4 regions of the Vibrio kyushuensis genome follow, and region 3 is predicted to be linked to each of the others. Evidence: predicted binding sites of a transcription regulator. Region 3 holds the regulator's gene; each other region holds the start of a gene.

Evidence for each region. Region 3 encodes CRP, which controls carbon source genes, mostly activating them, when cyclic AMP is high. Its sites were predicted from a motif close to TGTGANNNNNNTCACA; they were not measured.
Region 1: the regulator CRP is predicted to act here: its motif matches at 2,320-2,335, upstream of pyrG (CTP synthase).
Region 2: the regulator CRP is predicted to act here: its motif matches at 2,208-2,223, upstream of cdd (cytidine deaminase).
Region 4: the regulator CRP is predicted to act here: its motif matches at 3,013-3,028, upstream of L4D20_RS00895 (glycogen/starch/alpha-glucan phosphorylase).

The regions. Positions count from the first base shown of each region.
Region 1 is NZ_JAKJSV010000009.1:49,565-53,800, forward strand. It holds gene relA (GTP diphosphokinase) at 1-1,167, shown strand, start outside; gene mazG (nucleoside triphosphate pyrophosphohydrolase) at 1,374-2,210, shown strand; gene pyrG (CTP synthase) at 2,420-4,060, shown strand; gene eno (phosphopyruvate hydratase) at 4,152-4,236, shown strand, end outside.
Region 2 is NZ_JAKJSV010000005.1:431,577-435,812, reverse strand. It holds gene L4D20_RS13575 (ATP-binding protein) at 1-686, shown strand, start outside; gene L4D20_RS13570 (response regulator) at 673-1,146, shown strand; gene cdd (cytidine deaminase) at 1,216-2,103, opposite strand; gene L4D20_RS13560 (CidB/LrgB family autolysis modulator) at 2,293-2,970, opposite strand; gene L4D20_RS13555 (CidA/LrgA family protein) at 2,970-3,335, opposite strand; gene sbcB (exodeoxyribonuclease I) at 3,447-4,236, opposite strand, start outside.
Region 3 is NZ_JAKJSV010000007.1:144,530-148,765, forward strand. It holds gene L4D20_RS16440 (hydrolase) at 1-160, shown strand, start outside; gene L4D20_RS16445 (YheU family protein) at 171-383, shown strand; gene L4D20_RS16450 (phosphoribulokinase) at 527-1,396, shown strand; gene crp (cAMP-activated global transcriptional regulator CRP) at 1,637-2,269, shown strand; gene L4D20_RS16460 (DUF1338 domain-containing protein) at 2,376-3,167, opposite strand; gene astD (succinylglutamate-semialdehyde dehydrogenase) at 3,193-4,236, opposite strand, start outside.
Region 4 is NZ_JAKJSV010000002.1:192,751-196,986, reverse strand. It holds gene malQ (4-alpha-glucanotransferase) at 1-281, opposite strand, end outside; gene L4D20_RS00895 (glycogen/starch/alpha-glucan phosphorylase) at 424-2,877, opposite strand; gene malT (HTH-type transcriptional regulator MalT) at 3,386-4,236, shown strand, end outside.

The DNA of each region.
Region 1 (4,236 bases), on a different contig from region 3:
CACTGGAAGTACAAAGAGGGTCCGAGCACGGCTCGTAGTGGTTACGATGAAAAGATCACTTGGCTACGCAAACTGATCGACTGGCAAGAAGAGATGTCAGATTCAGGTGAAATGCTGGATGAAGTAAGAAGCCAAGTATTTGATGATCGTGTGTACGCGTTTACGCCACGTGGTGATGTGGTTGATCTACCGATGGGAGCAACGCCGTTAGACTTTGCTTACCACATTCACTCTATGGTCGGTCACCGTTGTATCGGGGCCAAAGTAGCAGGTCGCATTGTGCCATTTACCCATAAGCTAACCATGGGTGATCAAGTTGAGATTATCACACAAAAAGAGCCTAATCCGTCTCGTGACTGGTTAAATCCAACACTAGGCTTTGTTCACTCAGGACGTGCTCGCGCCAAGATTAATGCTTGGTTTAGAAAAGAGAGCCGAGAGAAAAACCTAGAGGCGGGTAAAGAGATTCTTGAAGTTGAGTTAGCCAAAATTGGCGCATCGCTCAAGCATGCTCAGGAATATGCGTTAAAACGTTTCAACGTTAATACAACCGATGAGCTCTATGCGGGTGTTGGCAGTGGTGACTTACGCATTAACCAAGTGGTTAATCATATTAATGCACTGGTAAATAAACCAACAGCGGAAGAAGAAGACAAGCAGGCGCTTGAAAAACTTCAAGAAGCTGAAAACAAGCCTTCCGTTCAGAGCCGTCCGAATAAAGATGCCGTAGTTGTAGAAGGGGTTGATAACCTAATGACGCACCTAGCAAGGTGTTGTCAGCCAATTCCTGGTGATGAAATTAAAGGCTATATAACCCAAGGTCGTGGTATCTCTGTCCACAGAGGTGATTGCGAGCAACTTGGTGAGCTTCATCATCATGCGCCAGAGCGAATCATTGATACGGTATGGGGCAGTGGTTTTGTCGGCTCGTACATTTTAACCGTACGCATCGAAGCGATGGAGCGAAGTGGGTTATTAAAGGATATAACATCGCTACTGGCGAATGAGAAAATAAAAGTAACCAGTATGAAAAGCCGCACTGATTATAAGCGTCAGCTTTCCATTATGGACTTTGATTTAGAGCTGACGAATATTGAAATACTGACGCGAGTGACGACACGAGTAGAGCAGTTGAAAGATGTCATGTCGGTGAAACGCCTCGGCTGATTTTTACGTCATATTTGGTGTTCTAGCTTTGTTAGCTTTGTTTACTCGCTCCATCACATAGGCAAGCTATGCTCAGGAGTCTCGTAAACTTTGCTGCCGCGCTAGAACTTCAACTATTTAGTGAAAATAATTTGTCCATATATAGATTAACTTAGAAGGTGAGTAGTAATAGCTACTCACCTTTTTATTTAAAGGAAGAGATAGAAATGAGTCACCCAATTGAACAGTTAGAGCAAATCATGGCGCAATTGCGTGATTCAGAAAATGGTTGTCCGTGGGATAAAAAACAGACCTTTGACACAATTGTTCCGCACACCATTGAAGAAACTTATGAAGTGGTGGATGCGATTCATAATAAAGATTGGCCTAATCTAAAAGAAGAGCTGGGTGACTTACTGTTTCAAGTAATCTTCTACAGCCAAATGGCCAAAGAAGAAGGGTTGTTTGATTTTTCAGAAGTGGTCGATACCGTCAATGAAAAATTAACTCGTCGTCATCCACATGTTTTTTCAGATGTTGAATTTGAAAGTGAAGAAGCGATTAACGCTAACTGGGAAATAGAGAAAGCGAAAGAAAAAGCGGAGCTTAAAGCTTTAGAAGGTGCTAAAAGTGGCAAGCTAGCGACTGAAAGCATCTTGGACGCTATACCCAATTCTCTACCAGCTCTACCCAAAGCGATAAAAATACAGAAGAAAGTGGCTAAATTTGGATTTGACTGGGACACGTTAGGCCCAGTAGTTGGAAAAGTTCATGAAGAGATTGAAGAGGTCATGGAAGAGGCGCTTCAAGTGGAAGTGAATTCTGAGCGAGTAGAAAGTGAACTTGGAGATCTACTCTTTGCTGTTGTTAACTTATCTCGGCATCTTGGGCAAAACCCAGAGTCGGCCCTGAGTAAAGCGAACCTGAAATTTTCAACACGTTTCAAGAAAGTAGAAGAGTTAGTCAGTCAGAAGGATAAGACATTAACGGATTTCAATTTGCAGCAGCTAGATGCAATGTGGGATGAAGTTAAGCGTCTAGAAAAAGAGAATAAGAATAATTAGTTGATGGTGAATTTGTTTACTAATGGTTAAAAGTTGACTCATATTAGATTTTGACTAACTTAAAAGTGAACACACAAATTGATTTGAAGCAAAAAATAAAAAATCACAGTGTGATAGATTTCACGTTGTGGCGATAAGGGGCTTCTGGTATATTTACACCCCGTCCAGAAGTAGTCCATTTCCCTCATTCAACCAATTTCAGGTTAAACATGACGACAAATTACATTTTTGTTACTGGCGGGGTTGTATCCTCTCTAGGTAAAGGTATTGCAGCAGCATCATTAGCTGCTATTTTAGAAGCTCGTGGTCTTAAAGTGACTATGATGAAGCTTGACCCTTACATCAACGTTGATCCGGGTACAATGAGCCCAACTCAGCATGGTGAAGTGTTCGTTACGGAAGATGGCGCTGAAACTGACCTTGACCTTGGTCACTACGAACGTTTCATTCGTACCAAGATGACTAAGCGTAACAATTTCACTGCAGGTCGTGTTTACGCAGATGTTCTACGTAAAGAGCGTCGCGGCGATTACCTTGGTGCAACTATTCAGGTTATTCCTCACATCACTAATGCGATCAAAGATCGTGTGATTGCTGGTTCTGAAGGTCATGATATTGCATTGGTTGAAGTTGGTGGCACGGTTGGTGATATCGAATCTCTACCATTCATGGAAGCTATTCGTCAGTTAGCGGTTGAACTAGGACGTGAACGCGCAATGTTCATGCACCTAACGTTAGTTCCTTACCTAGCAGCTGCTGGTGAAGTGAAAACGAAACCAACTCAGCACTCAGTGAAAGAACTTCTATCTATCGGTATTCAACCAGATATTCTGGTTTGTCGTAGCGATCGTGTTATCCCTGCAAACGAACGTAAGAAAATTGCTCTTTTCTGTAACGTACAAGAAAAAGCAGTTATCTCAATGAAAGATGTAGATTCAATCTACAAGATCCCACAACTTATTAAAGCTCAAGGTACAGATGACCTTGTATGTAAGCGCTTTGGTATTGAAGCTCCAGAAGCTGATCTTTCTGAGTGGGAACAAGTTATTTATGAAGATGCGAACCCAACAGCTGAAGTAACTATTGGTATGGTCGGTAAGTACATCGAACTTCCTGATGCTTACAAATCAGTTAACGAAGCTCTGAAACACGCGGGCTTGAAAAATCGCCTAAGCGTGACCATTAAGTATGTAGACTCTCAAGATGTTGAGTCTAAAGGCTTTGAAATGCTTGAAGGTCTAGATGCTATTCTAGTTCCTGGTGGCTTCGGTGACCGTGGTATTGAAGGTAAGATTCTTGCAGCTCAATATGCGCGTGAAAACAAAGTTCCATACTTAGGCATTTGTCTAGGTATGCAAGTTGCCCTAATTGAGTACGCACGTAATGTAGCGGGTCTTGAAGGTGCACATTCAACAGAATTTAACAAAGAGACGAAGTATCCTGTAGTAGGATTGATCACCGAATGGGTTGATGGCGAAGGTAAAGTTGAAGAACGTACCGAAACCTCAGATCTTGGTGGTACTATGCGTCTTGGTTCACAGCTGTGTCACCTTGCTAAAGGGACGAAAGCTTATGAACTTTACGGTAGCGCGACGATCCATGAACGTCATCGTCACCGTTACGAAGTGAATAATAATCTTCGTCCACAAATTGAAAAAGCTGGTCTGAAAGTATCTGGCTTATCTGCGGACAAGAAACTGGTAGAAGTTATTGAGAACCCAGAGCACCCATGGTTTGTTGCTGCTCAGTTCCACCCAGAGTTCACTTCAACTCCTCGTGATGGTCACCCATTGTTTGCAGGCTTTGTGAAAGCGGCAGGTGATTACCAACGCGGTGAGTTTGAAAAATAAGATTTGAAGTAAGAATACAGGCAGTGATATAGGAATTTATATTGCTGCCTTTAATTTGACATTTATATATTCAACGAGAAGGAAACATTCAATGTCTAAGATCGTTAAAGTTCTAGGTCGTGAAATCATCGATTCACGTGGTAACCCAACTGTAGAAGCTGAAGTACACCTAGAAG
Region 2 (4,236 bases), on a different contig from region 3:
AGTTGTTTGAAAAGCAATATAACTTACCAAAGGATACGGCACGAGATCTCGCACGGGCAGTTCAAACTGATGAAGTGAACGATCACTGGTTATCATCTCCAAAAGAGGCCATTCGATTCTGGCAAATGGGCCGTGATATTCATGATCTTCGATTGGCGTCAAAACATACGGTCGGCATTGTTAAATCAGTAAAGCAACTTGGTCGAACCGATATCGATTTAGAAGAAGAGCTAGATATTAACGATACGATTAATCGGGCTGTTTCTTTGCTTCAAAGTGATTTAAGAAGAGTAGCGGTAAGAATTCGACCTGCTGACTTGCCTACGTTCAAAGGATCACAAACAGAGCTTGTACAGGTTTGGGTCAACATTATTAAAAATGCATGTGATGCGATGGAAGAGATTGAAAATCCAAGTATCGAAATACAAACACGCATACATAAGAATCGAATTTTAGTTACGGTGAATAACAATGGTCCGGAAATAGAACCTTCTATTCGAAGGAAAATCTTTCAGCCAAACTTTACGACCAAGAAAGGCGGCCTTTCATTTGGCTTAGGTTTAGGGCTCTCTATCGTCAAGCGCATTGTTGCAGGTTATGGCGGCAGTATTGCGGTTAAAAGTGATAGTGAGAAAACAATATTTAGAATCAAGTTACCAATCGAGGGTGAACATGGAGAAGCTTAATTTAATTTGCGTTGATGATCAGCGAGAGGTATTGAGTGCAGTTTTACAAGACTTAGAACCGCTATCAAGTTGGCTAAACATAGAAGATTGCGAATCGGCCGATGAAGTTCTGGAACTGATGGATGAGTTGGATTCTGAAGGTGAAATGATCGCGGTTTTAATTTCTGATCACGTTATGCCTGGAAAAACAGGGGTCGAGCTTCTAACAGAAGTGTCAATGGATTCTCGGTTTGGTAATACAAAGAAAATTTTGTTAACGGGTCAAGCGACACACTCAGATACGATTGAGGCGATCAATGTAGCCGGTATTAACCACTATTTTGAAAAACCGTGGGAAGCGGAAACCTTGGTTAGTAGTGTGCGAACCTTAGTAACACAGTACATTTTTGATCAAGGGCTTGATTACACTGATTATCAAAATGAACTGGATCAGCAGGTGGTTCTGTCTCGTCTTAGGTAGACAAATACAATAATGCTCAGCACTTGCTGAGCATTATTAATGAGGAGCACTTAAAACAAAGAGTGAGCTTTAAATAGTCGCATACGTTAATGAAATGTCGGGATTGATTGCTTCTAGCGTTGCTTGAGTGTCCGCAACGTGACTAATGCTTCCTTCATTCATTTCGACGAGTGAAGCCGTTTCAATATCGTCAATCGAAGCATCATCCAGCAACAGTTGGATAATCGCCACTTGCAATGGTGGTAAGCTTGGGTTGAACGCCGCGTTCTCTGCATAAGCACCACTATAGACTTTTCCATTACTAAGTCGAAGCGCCACACCACTCAAGTTATTTGTGTAAGGTGCGTGACTACTATTGAGTCTTTGTAATGCGATAGCCACTAGTTCATCATCATCTTTGCAAGTATGCTTATGATCCAATTTAGACATAAGCCCCGTTGTAATGCCCAGGTCAGCAGGCCCGAATGATTCTGGCAAATATTGTTGTAACGTTTTTTGCTCTCTTTGTGGTAACTGAATAACCAGATTATCGGCCGTTGTCAGTTCATTCATAAATTGACGACAGTGACCACAAGGGCTGAAATTAATGGTGATATCACTAATCCCTTCTTCGCCCTTCATCCACGCATGGCTGATAGCAGATTGTTCAGCATGTACAGTTTGTCCTAATTGGACTCCGGAAATTTCAACATTCGCACCAAAATATAAGCGACCAGTTAGACCACGGACGATAGCACCAACATAAAAACTAGAGAGAGGCGCGTAGGAATAAGCAGCTGCGAAAGGCAGTAAAGCAACACGCAATTGAGCATCTTCTAAGCCAGAGATCTCAAGAAGTTGCTGAAATTGTTGCTTAGAAAGTGTCGCATCAAAATTATCGTCATTTAGAATTGGTGACAAAAAGTTAGATATAGCTTCTGGTGCGTCTTGTAATGCTTGCTGAAGTAGGGTGTTCATTCTGAGACCTCTTATTTTATCTAATATTCATTCTATTGAATGCTAGATAATAAACAGAGATCTAAATCACACAAATGATTGCAATGATAGTCAAGATTTCATTGCGAGAGTGAAGTCACACATTGTTTGGCCACTATATCGCAGTTTTAGGCTCTATATTGTTATGAAATCGTAAACCTATAAATGGCTTCAGAGCATCAACCAAACAGCGAAAGCAAAAAATGACGGTGCTAAAATAGATGTAATTACGCCGCAAATTACTAAAGCTAATGAGCTGAAAGCTGCGTCTTTGGCATCTTTTTCTGCACAAGTCGCGGTTCCCAAAGCGTGGGATACCGTTCCCATAGTGAGACCTTTAGCTATTGGGTGAGTAATGTTGAGAAGATTATAAATAGGGTACGCAAACATTGCTCCAAACAGGCCAACTAACAATACAAATATTGCAGCAATAGCAGGCTCACCACCAAGGCTACTTGATACTTCCATCGCGATTGGTGTTGTGACCGATTTACCCAATAAGCTCGCGATCAACGTAAGTTCTGTTTGCATAAAGACTGCAATGATTGTTGATGTGAACATAGACATAATACTGCCCACGCCACAAGCGAGCATGATGATACGCCAGTTTGCTCTGATCTGTGGTAGCTGTTCGTATAGTGGATAAGCCAGTGCAACAACTGCGGGTTGCAGCAGGTAGTTAATCCAGCGATTGTCAGCGTAGTACTGCTCGTAAGGCACTTTGAGCCAAATTAATGTAGGAATTAAAATAGCGATACTGATCATTAGTGGGTTAAGCAGCGGGTTATTGAGCTTCTGGCTTACGAAGCGAGCGAAAAGGAAAACGATGACGGTAATTGGTAACCACATTACGCATCTCCTTTCTTAAGTAGGCGATCGAGAAAGTAGCCAAGAGTGACAAGAACGATAAAAGTCGCACCAATGGTTCCGGCTAAAATTGGTAAAGCATTTTCAATTAACGTATCAAAATGAAGCATTAGCCCGACACTGATGGGAACAAAAAGCAGAATCATATAGCGTATAAACAGGGTAGCGCTTGGTTTTACCCAATCCACTGAAACAAGACCACTTGTAAGCAATCCAAAGAGAATCAGCATGCCAAAAATACTGCCAGGAATAGCAGTGTTCAACCACGTTTGAATCGCATTTCCTATCAACAAGCTCACGACAATGAGTGCCATAGAAATTACATATTGCATCAACTTAATCGCCATCGATTTGGTATTTTCCTAATTGAGATAACTGAAATGAATAGAATTGAATCGTGTATGAAATAAGTGCCTAGCAAAATATAAGATAGGCACATTGCAATGCGAAAACCTAGACTATGATGCGAGCTTCTCTACGTATTTATAGACAGCTTTTAGAATCGCCATTTTCTTCTCATCACTTTCATGTTCATGTGCAAGGTTTTCTAAGTTGAGCATGTAACTCTCAATATTACTTTCAAAGTAATCACGACTATGGTTTGCCCATCGAGCTTGCTCTTGCTCGCTCAAGGTTAAAGGGTAGTGTCTTGCACGGTAACGAAACAGAAGCGGCGCGATACGTTCATCGTTAAATGTAATATCTAAGGCAGCTAAGTTCGTAGGGTCGGTTGATCGAATGATATCCATCGATGCTTTATCGGCAGGAGAGAAAAATCCATCATAAAGCATAGTGTCAACATCGCCGCTTTTCTCATAGTCACGATCAACACTGTACAAACCGATAAGCTTTTCGCGAATCTCAGGGTTTTGTTTTATAAGCGCTAGATTTTTCAAGCACTGCTCGCGATTAATACCAATCTGCTCTGCATTCTCTGCCGTCAATGTTTTCGCTGGCGCAAGAATAGGGCATTTGTTTATGTGAAGAAGTTTAATCGGAACCGGCAATTCATCTTCAGCCAAGTCACTTCGTTTTGTGTATAAACGCTCTCGCAATTCATCGCTACTTAGTTCCAACAGTGGAGAAGGATCTTTTGCTAGATCAACAACAATAGCGGCGTTCTTATTGGTTGGGTGCCAAGCAACGGGAACTATCCAACTGGTGTAATTGCAGTCACGACCAAACATGCCTGAAACATGCATTAGTGGCGTCATGTTTACAATGTCGATGAGTTCGTTGAGCTTACGC
Region 3 (4,236 bases):
TCCCGATAACATCGACTATCGACTCCTCGATCATGGTGGCCATGTTGGTTTTATATCCGGCAGCTTAACCAACCCTAGTTTCTGGCTAGAGCAAATGCTACCGGCTTACTATGAATCCCTAAAACAAAAAGACACACTAAAAACAAAATTGAGCGACTAGAAAGAGCACTATGATTATTCCTTGGCAACAGATAGAAAACGAGACACTAGAAAACCTCATCAAAGAATTTGTCCTTCGTGAAGGGACCGATTACGGTGAACATGAATGTTCATTACAAGATAAAATCGAGCAGGTGAAAAATCTGTTAAAAAGCGGCGAAGCGACGGTTGTGTTCTCAGAGTTACATGAAACAGTGGACATAAAATTACGCAATTCGCTATAGCCTTCTCGCTTTTCACTTCACTCCTTTGCTCAACGTAGACCTTTCTATTTTGCATGCTATAGTGAAAAACTGGCTTAGGGGCTTCAATCAATATGAAGCTTCAAGCTCTAAACAAGTACGTTACATCTACGACAAGGTTTGTCATGTCAGCAAAACATCCAATTATCGCGGTAACCGGCTCTTCAGGAGCAGGAACGACCACCACATCAGAAGCGTTTCGCAAAATGTTCAATATGATGAGCGTGAAACCTGCATGGGTTGAGGGCGATAGTTTCCACCGCTTTACCAGACCAGAAATGGATGTTGAAATCCGTAAATCTAGAGAGCAAGGAAAGCACATCAGCTACTTTGGTCCACAAGCCAATGACTTCCCGACTCTTGAAGAGTTTTTCCGTACTTATGGTAATGAAGGCTCAGGGCAAGTTCGTCGCTACCTGCATACCTTTGATGAAGCGGTCCCTTACAACCAAATGCCCGGCACATTTACTCCTTGGCAAGATCTACCCGAAGACTCCGATGTGCTGTTCTACGAAGGCTTACATGGTGGTGTGGTTGATGGGGATGTCAATGTCGCCCAGCATGTTGACCTATTGATTGGCATGGTACCGATTGTAAACCTTGAGTGGATTCAAAAATTCGTTCGAGATACCCGAGATCGTGGTCACTCACGCGAAGCGGTTATGGACTCGATTGTTCGTTCAATGGATGACTACCTAAATTACATTACGCCGCAATTTTCTCGTACTCATATCAACTTCCAACGAGTCCCAACTGTTGATACTTCGAACCCGTTAAACGCAAAAGGTATCCCTAGTCTTGACGAAAGCTTCGTAGTGATACGATTGCGTGGTATTAAGAATGTCGACTTCCCATATCTTCTGGCAATGATTGATGGTTCATTTATGTCGCGACACAATACTCTGGTTGTACCGGGGGGGAAGATGAGCTTCGCTATGGAACTCATTGCAAGACCAATCTTGCAGCAGCTAATTGAGACCGGGAAAATCGGATAAACTCTCACCGGAGCGACCGATTACTTTTCATACCGTGATCATGTGCACGTTTTTGCGTAAAATATCCTCGTTTAGACCCGATTAAAATCAAGAAATCCTGTGCAAAAAAGGATACTATTCTTAACCGAAATACAAGATAGCTTGCAGCACAAGTAACGTGCGCATATCCAAAGCAGGCTTATTATGCTTAGCTGCATAAATGGAAAGCTACCAGTACACCTTCAGAGGAAGTGAGATATTATGGTTTTAGGCAAACCTCAAACAGATCCAACACTAGAGTGGTTTCTTTCACACTGTCATATTCATAAGTACCCTTCAAAAAGCACGCTAATTCACGCGGGTGAAAAAGCTGAGACGTTGTACTACATCGTTAAAGGCTCTGTAGCGGTACTAATCAAGGATGAAGAAGGTAAGGAGATGATTCTTTCTTACCTAAACCAAGGTGACTTTATTGGTGAACTAGGCTTATTCGAAGAAGACCAAGAACGTACCGCATGGGTTCGTGCTAAGTCTCCTTGTGAAGTAGCTGAAATCTCTTTCAAGAAATTCCGCCAACTTATCCAAGTTAACCCAGATATCCTAATGCGTCTTTCGTCACAGATGGCTAACCGCCTACAAGTGACAAGCCAAAAAGTAGGTGATCTAGCGTTCCTTGACGTTACAGGCCGTATTGCACAAACGCTACTTAACCTAGCGAAACAACCTGATGCAATGACTCACCCAGATGGCATGCAGATTAAGATCACTCGTCAAGAGATTGGTCAAATCGTTGGCTGTTCTCGTGAAACCGTTGGTCGTATCTTGAAGATGCTAGAAGAGCAGAATCTGATTTCTGCCCACGGTAAGACTATCGTTGTTTACGGTACTCGTTAATTTCTAACTAATTAGAGATTAAGAAAAATATTAAAGCCACCAGCTGCGAAAGTTGGTGGCTTTTTCGTTTCTTAGCCGTAGAGCTAATGAAAAGTTTTAACTAACGTTAGCTATCCGTACTTTCAAAGATTTTATCCGCTGAAGCCGCAACAAAACCGGTATATAGCGAACCATTTGCCATCGGATATCGCTTAGCAAATTCATAAAATCCGCCCGGAATAATTTCTATCCCTTCAGTAAAGCTAACCGCTACTTTATCGGCCATGGTCGACGACTGCTCAAGCAGTACATCAGCCGAGCCTTTCACTTCACCACCCGCTTCATTAATGACAAAACCAGAAGTACGTAAATGGTCATTGACCTGCTTCACTTCATCGAATTCATTAAGCTGATTCACACTCACGGTAAAGTGATTCGCACCATAGCCATGAGCGGCTAACCAAGCCGCATACTCACTTTCTTTTGCTAACACTTGGAAATCAGCATAACTCAAGTCCCAAAGTCGGCCACCGGATAAGAACTCATGACCTTTTAGGTTACTATGATCCAATTGCTCTACAAGCTTGGCGACGATCTGCTGCAGTTCAACAGAACACTCATCAACCTTGAGTTCGCTGATGAACACTTTCGGCTGATTAGGGTCTTGATGCTCATAGTGTTTTGCCACAAGTTTTTTGCTCTCAAACTCATAATCACCACAAGCAACATATCCCACATCCAAAAACGGCTTAGCCAACGTCTCAATACCAAGAGGCGCTAAATTGAATGTTCTCAACGCAATATGGTCATTAATTAATTCGTCGTTCTCACGCAGTAATTGATGAACTTTTTCTGCCGATGGGCACAAACGCTCAATATAATCATTCCATAAAGCGCCAAATAGAGTATCCGGTGTCATAACGTGTCCTTGTTTAGAGTTCGAGTTACAATTCAATGCCAGGGCTGAAGGTCGCAGGAAGAAGCGTTTCATCGCCTTCCATTGAAGCCATTGGGTACGCACAGTAATCTGCGGCGTAGTAAGCGCTTGGTCTTAAGTTACCGGAAGCACCCGGACCACCAAATGGTGCATCCCCGCTTGCTCCTGTTAACTGGCGATTTCGATTAACGATACCCGCACGAATATGGTCAACAAAGTAATTCCACTCACTATCATCGGTAGAGACTAAGCCAGCCGATAAACCAAATCGCGTATCATTTGCCATTTCTACAGCGCTTTCGATACCTTGATAGCGAACGACTTGTAGCAGTGGGCCGAAATACTCTTCATCTGGCAGTTCATCAATCGCTGTCACATCGATAATACCCGGAGTGACAAAAGCCGCTTCTCCGGCTCTTGCTTCAACAAGGCTCTCACCGCCAAGCGATTGCAATTCGCTTTGAGCATTAAGTATCACTTTTGCTGCCGCCATCGAGATCTGCGGGCCCATGAATGGAGCAGGCTCTGCAAACGGCTGGTCAACATTGATTTTCTGAGTTGCTTTAACTAGTGCAACCAACAGTGCGTCACCCTTTTCACCTTGAGGTACATAAAGGCGACGAGCACACGTACAGCGTTGACCTGCACTGATAAAGGCAGACTGTATAATCGTATACACTGTAGCGTCTAAGTCACCATAATCGTTTGAGATAACCATCGGATTATTGCCACCCATCTCAAGCGCAAGCATTTTACCCGGCTGCCCAGCAAACTGACGATGCAACACATGTCCTGTATTCGCGCTGCCAGTAAACAATACGCCATCAATGCCTTTCGCATCGGCTAACGCAATACCTGTCTCTTTAGCGCCTTGAACAAGGTTAAGCACGCCTGCAGGTAAACCGGCTTGTTGCCACAACTTCATAGCAAATTCACCTATCCACGGCGTCTGCTCTGAAGGTTTAAATACCACAGTATTTCCAGCTAGTAATGCTGGAACAATATGACCATTGGGTAGATGGGCAGGAAAGTTGTACGGGCCAAAGACCGC
Region 4 (4,236 bases), on a different contig from region 3:
CAGCTAAATTCACTTTCTCTCGCGCTCACACCTAAGTTAAGTTCTACTTCAACAGGCTCACCATCCCGAAGGACTAAAACAGGCTCTAAGACCTGTTTTTTATGTTTCTTTTCAGCCGATTTTAATAGCGCCGCATCATTGCGCGTATCGTAACCAAGTGAGTTTAATAAGCTTAATAGTGTCTCATCGGCAACTTTTGCTTCTTCACCCCAAGCACTGATGTAACTATCAGCGAGTCGAGCCATTTCGGCGACTTGTTGTAATGCAGTTTGTTTTGTCATCGCTCTCTCCGAAGGTTTACTTATCCCTTCTTTGTGTAGGGTATTTATCTAACCGATACTCGGATTGTTTAAAGTCTAAACCGAGTAAGCCAAGGCCCTAAACTGTATACATAGGAAAACCTTGGCTTAATTTTTTGGAAAATTAACGCTTAACCGTTTCTAGTTTCCAGATGTTATTTACGTAGTCTCTAATGCTTCGGTCAGAACTGAATTTACCGACTAGCGCAGTATTTAGAATCGCTTTTTTCGCCCAACCTGCTTGGTCTCGATACTGTTTATCCATATCTTCATGCGCTTTAACATACGAAGCAAAATCAGCTAGACATAAGTATGGGTCACCGCCGTCAAGTAGGCTGTCATAAGTCACACGAAGCTTACCTGGTTCACCCGGTGTGAATTCATCACTAAGTAATAGGTCTAGTGACGCTTTTAGCAGTGGGTCTGAATTATAGTAATCAAACGGGTTGTAGCCGCGAGCTTTGGTTGCTTCTACTTCATCCACATCTAAACCAAAGATGTAGATATTTTCATCGCCTACTTCTTCACGGATCTCAACGTTTGCACCATCCATCGTACCGATAGTCAATGCACCGTTCAGAGCCATCTTCATATTACCCGTACCTGATGCTTCTTTACCTGCCGTCGAGATTTGCTCAGAAACGTCGGCCGCTGGAATGATAATTTCAGCAAGACTTACACGGTAGTCTGGTAGGAAAACAACTTTAAGCTTGTTACCAATGCGTGGGTCGTTGTTTACTTTCTCAGCAATCTTGTTCAGTGCGTAGATGATCTCTTTCGCTAGGTGGTAACCCGGAGCCGCTTTTGCTGCAAAGAATACAACGCGAGGCGCCATATCAAACTCTGGATCATTTAGTAGACGGTGATACAGAGATAAGATGTGCAGCATGTTTAGGTGCTGACGCTTATACTCGTGCAGACGCTTGATTTGAACGTCGAAGATCGCATTCGTATCAAGCTCAATATCCATGTTCTCAGAAACCCAATCAGCCAAACGCTGTTTGTTCTCTTTCTTCACAGCCATGAACGATTTTTGGAACTTCGCATCGTCGGCAAACTTAGCAACAGCTTCTAGCTTCTCAAGGTGAGCTGGCCAATCAGAACCAATTTTGTCAGTAATCAAAGCAGACAATGCTGGGTTACAGAACTTCAACCAACGACGTGGTGTAACACCATTAGTCACGTTGTGTAGGCGCGTTGGGTACATTTCGTGGAACTCAGGGAAAAGATCACGTTTTACCAAGTCTGAGTGAAGTGCTGCAACCCCATTCACAGCGTAAGATCCGACCACGCTTAGGTTGGCCATGCGAACCATACGGTGGAAACCTTCTTGGATGATAGACAGCTTTTGCTGCTTCTCAACATCACCAGGCCACATCTGACGAACTTCTTGTAAGAACAGGTGGTTGATGTGGTAGATGATTTCCATATGACGAGGAAGTAGACGTTGAATCAAAGACTCACTCCACGTCTCTAGTGCTTCAGGAAGGAGCGTGTGGTTTGTGTATGCAAAGGTTTTAGAGCTGATTGTCCAAGCTTCATTCCAGCTCAAGCCTTTCTCATCGATCAAAATACGCATTAGCTCAGGGATAGCGATAGCTGGGTGCGTATCGTTTAGTTGAACTGTTTCGTATTTTGGTAAAGATGCCAGTGTGTGACCCGCTGCTTCATGGCGACGAAGGATGTCACGAATGGATGCTGCACTGTGGAAGTACTGTTGCATCAGACGCAGTGTCTTACCCTTCTCATGGTTATCATTTGGGTAAAGAACTTTGGTGATGTTACCGGCATCAATGAGTGCGTGTTGCGCTTCAAAATAATCACCATTGTTAAAGCTTGCTAGTGAGAAAGGTGCAATTGCTTGGCACTCCCACAAACGTAGCGGATATACCGTATCACTTTCATAACCAACGATTGGCAGATCCCATGGCATTGCTTTTACAGCCATACCTGGAACCCAACGACGTTTCTCTTTGCCTTGATCTTGGTATGTTTCAACATGACCATAGAAACCAATTTCTTGTGCAAGTTCTGGGCGAGCAACTTCCCATGGGTAGCCTTCTACACCACGCCAAGCATCAGGCGCTTCTTGCTGATGACCTTTCTCAAATGATTGCTTGAACAAACCGTATTCGTAGTGAAGGCCATAGCCTACGGTTGGGTATTCTTGTGCCGCACATGAATCCATGAAACAGGCAGCAAGACGACCCAAACCACCATTACCTAATGATGGGTCACGCTCTTCTTCTAGTAAGTCTGTTAAGTTTTGGCCAAGCTCTTCCATTGCATGAGTGATCTCTTCGTATAGACCCATGCTGATTAAGTTGTTGCCTGTTAGTCGACCAATCAAAAACTCTAGCGATAGGTAGTTAACGCTTTTCGCTGATTTGATTTTCTTATCTTGCTCTGTTTGTAGCAGATCAAGAGTTGTTAATTCTGCAAGCGCTCGCCCCATCGCTAGGTACCAAGCACGGCTGTCTGCATTTTCGATCGTCGTTGCGTACGTTGCTGATAAATGCTTTTTTACGCTTTCTTGAAATGCGATCTTATTAAAATTCTTTTGTTGAGTAGGTTTCATTATAGAAATCTCACTTTATTGGTTTAATCCATCTGAGACATATCGTGCATCCACACGCTATTCAAAACATCCTCCTACTCATGGTGAGACTGAGGAGGAGTAACTAGGGCGTAGAGGGCGTACCTCATACCTATCGGTGATCTAAATCTCACAAATCGATGCTAGCGATAAATCAGTCGTGATTCGCCTCACATCACCCTTGCATTTACCCTACTCTGTATTCATTAAAAAAGTATCTACCCTCTATTGATTGAACACTCAAAATGAGAAACAGATCGCATAGTAATGTCTATTTTTCTGAAAATTTCATAAAAATTAGTACAAGTGAGGACTCAGTGACACGACAAATCCCGCACTAACGTGATGCTCATCACACTTTAAAGGCGTAGAGTGCATTTTTGACGCTCTGAAGGGAAAAATTGGCCTTGGATCAACAAAAGTGCTTCATCACTTCCAGTACTATCCCCAACTAACGATCGATTGATCATAATAATTACGGATTAAAAAGATGTGGATTCCATCGAAATTAACTCGACCTGGTCGACTTCATAATGCGATTGTACGTCCTAGAGTCCTAGATCTACTGCAACAGGCTCCTTGTTATAAGCTTGTGCTTTTTCGCTCTCCTGCCGGATATGGCAAAACAACGATGGCCTCTCAGTGGTTGTCTGATAAATCGCATGTGGGCTGGTATAGCATCGATGAAAGCGACAATGACCCATTTCGCTTTATTAACTATCTGCTTCAAGCATTGAATAAAGGGACAGATAACGCCTGTCCAAATGCTCAAACATTGGCTGAGAAGCGTCAATTCTCGTCGCTGCACTCGTTATTTAGTGAAGTCTTTGCTGAGCTCTCCAACTTTCACCAAGAGTGTTTTCTTGTACTGGATGATTATCACCTCATTTCAGATGACGACATTCATGAAGCAATGCGCTTCTTCCTTAAGCATATGCCAGACAACCTTACCCTTGTCGTCACCAGCCGCGCTGCGCCACCTTTAGGAACTGCCAATTTACGTGTGCGTGATCTGATGATCGAAATCGGCAACGATCTGCTTGCCTTCGATACAGAAGAGACAACTCGATTTTTCAATCAACGCGTTGCCGATGGCATTGATAATGACACAGCGAAGAACCTTCAGACTTATGTTGAAGGCTGGCCTTCTGCATTGCAGTTAATCGCCTTACAAGCTCAACATCAAAAGCGAACATTGGCGCAATCAGCCGAGTCTGTTTCTCAATTTAATCACGCCCATTTATGGGATTATTTGGTTGAAGAAGTCTTTGATCTACTCGATCAAGAGACGCGTCAGTTTTTGCTGCAATGTTCGGTACTTGATCACTTCAATGACGAGCT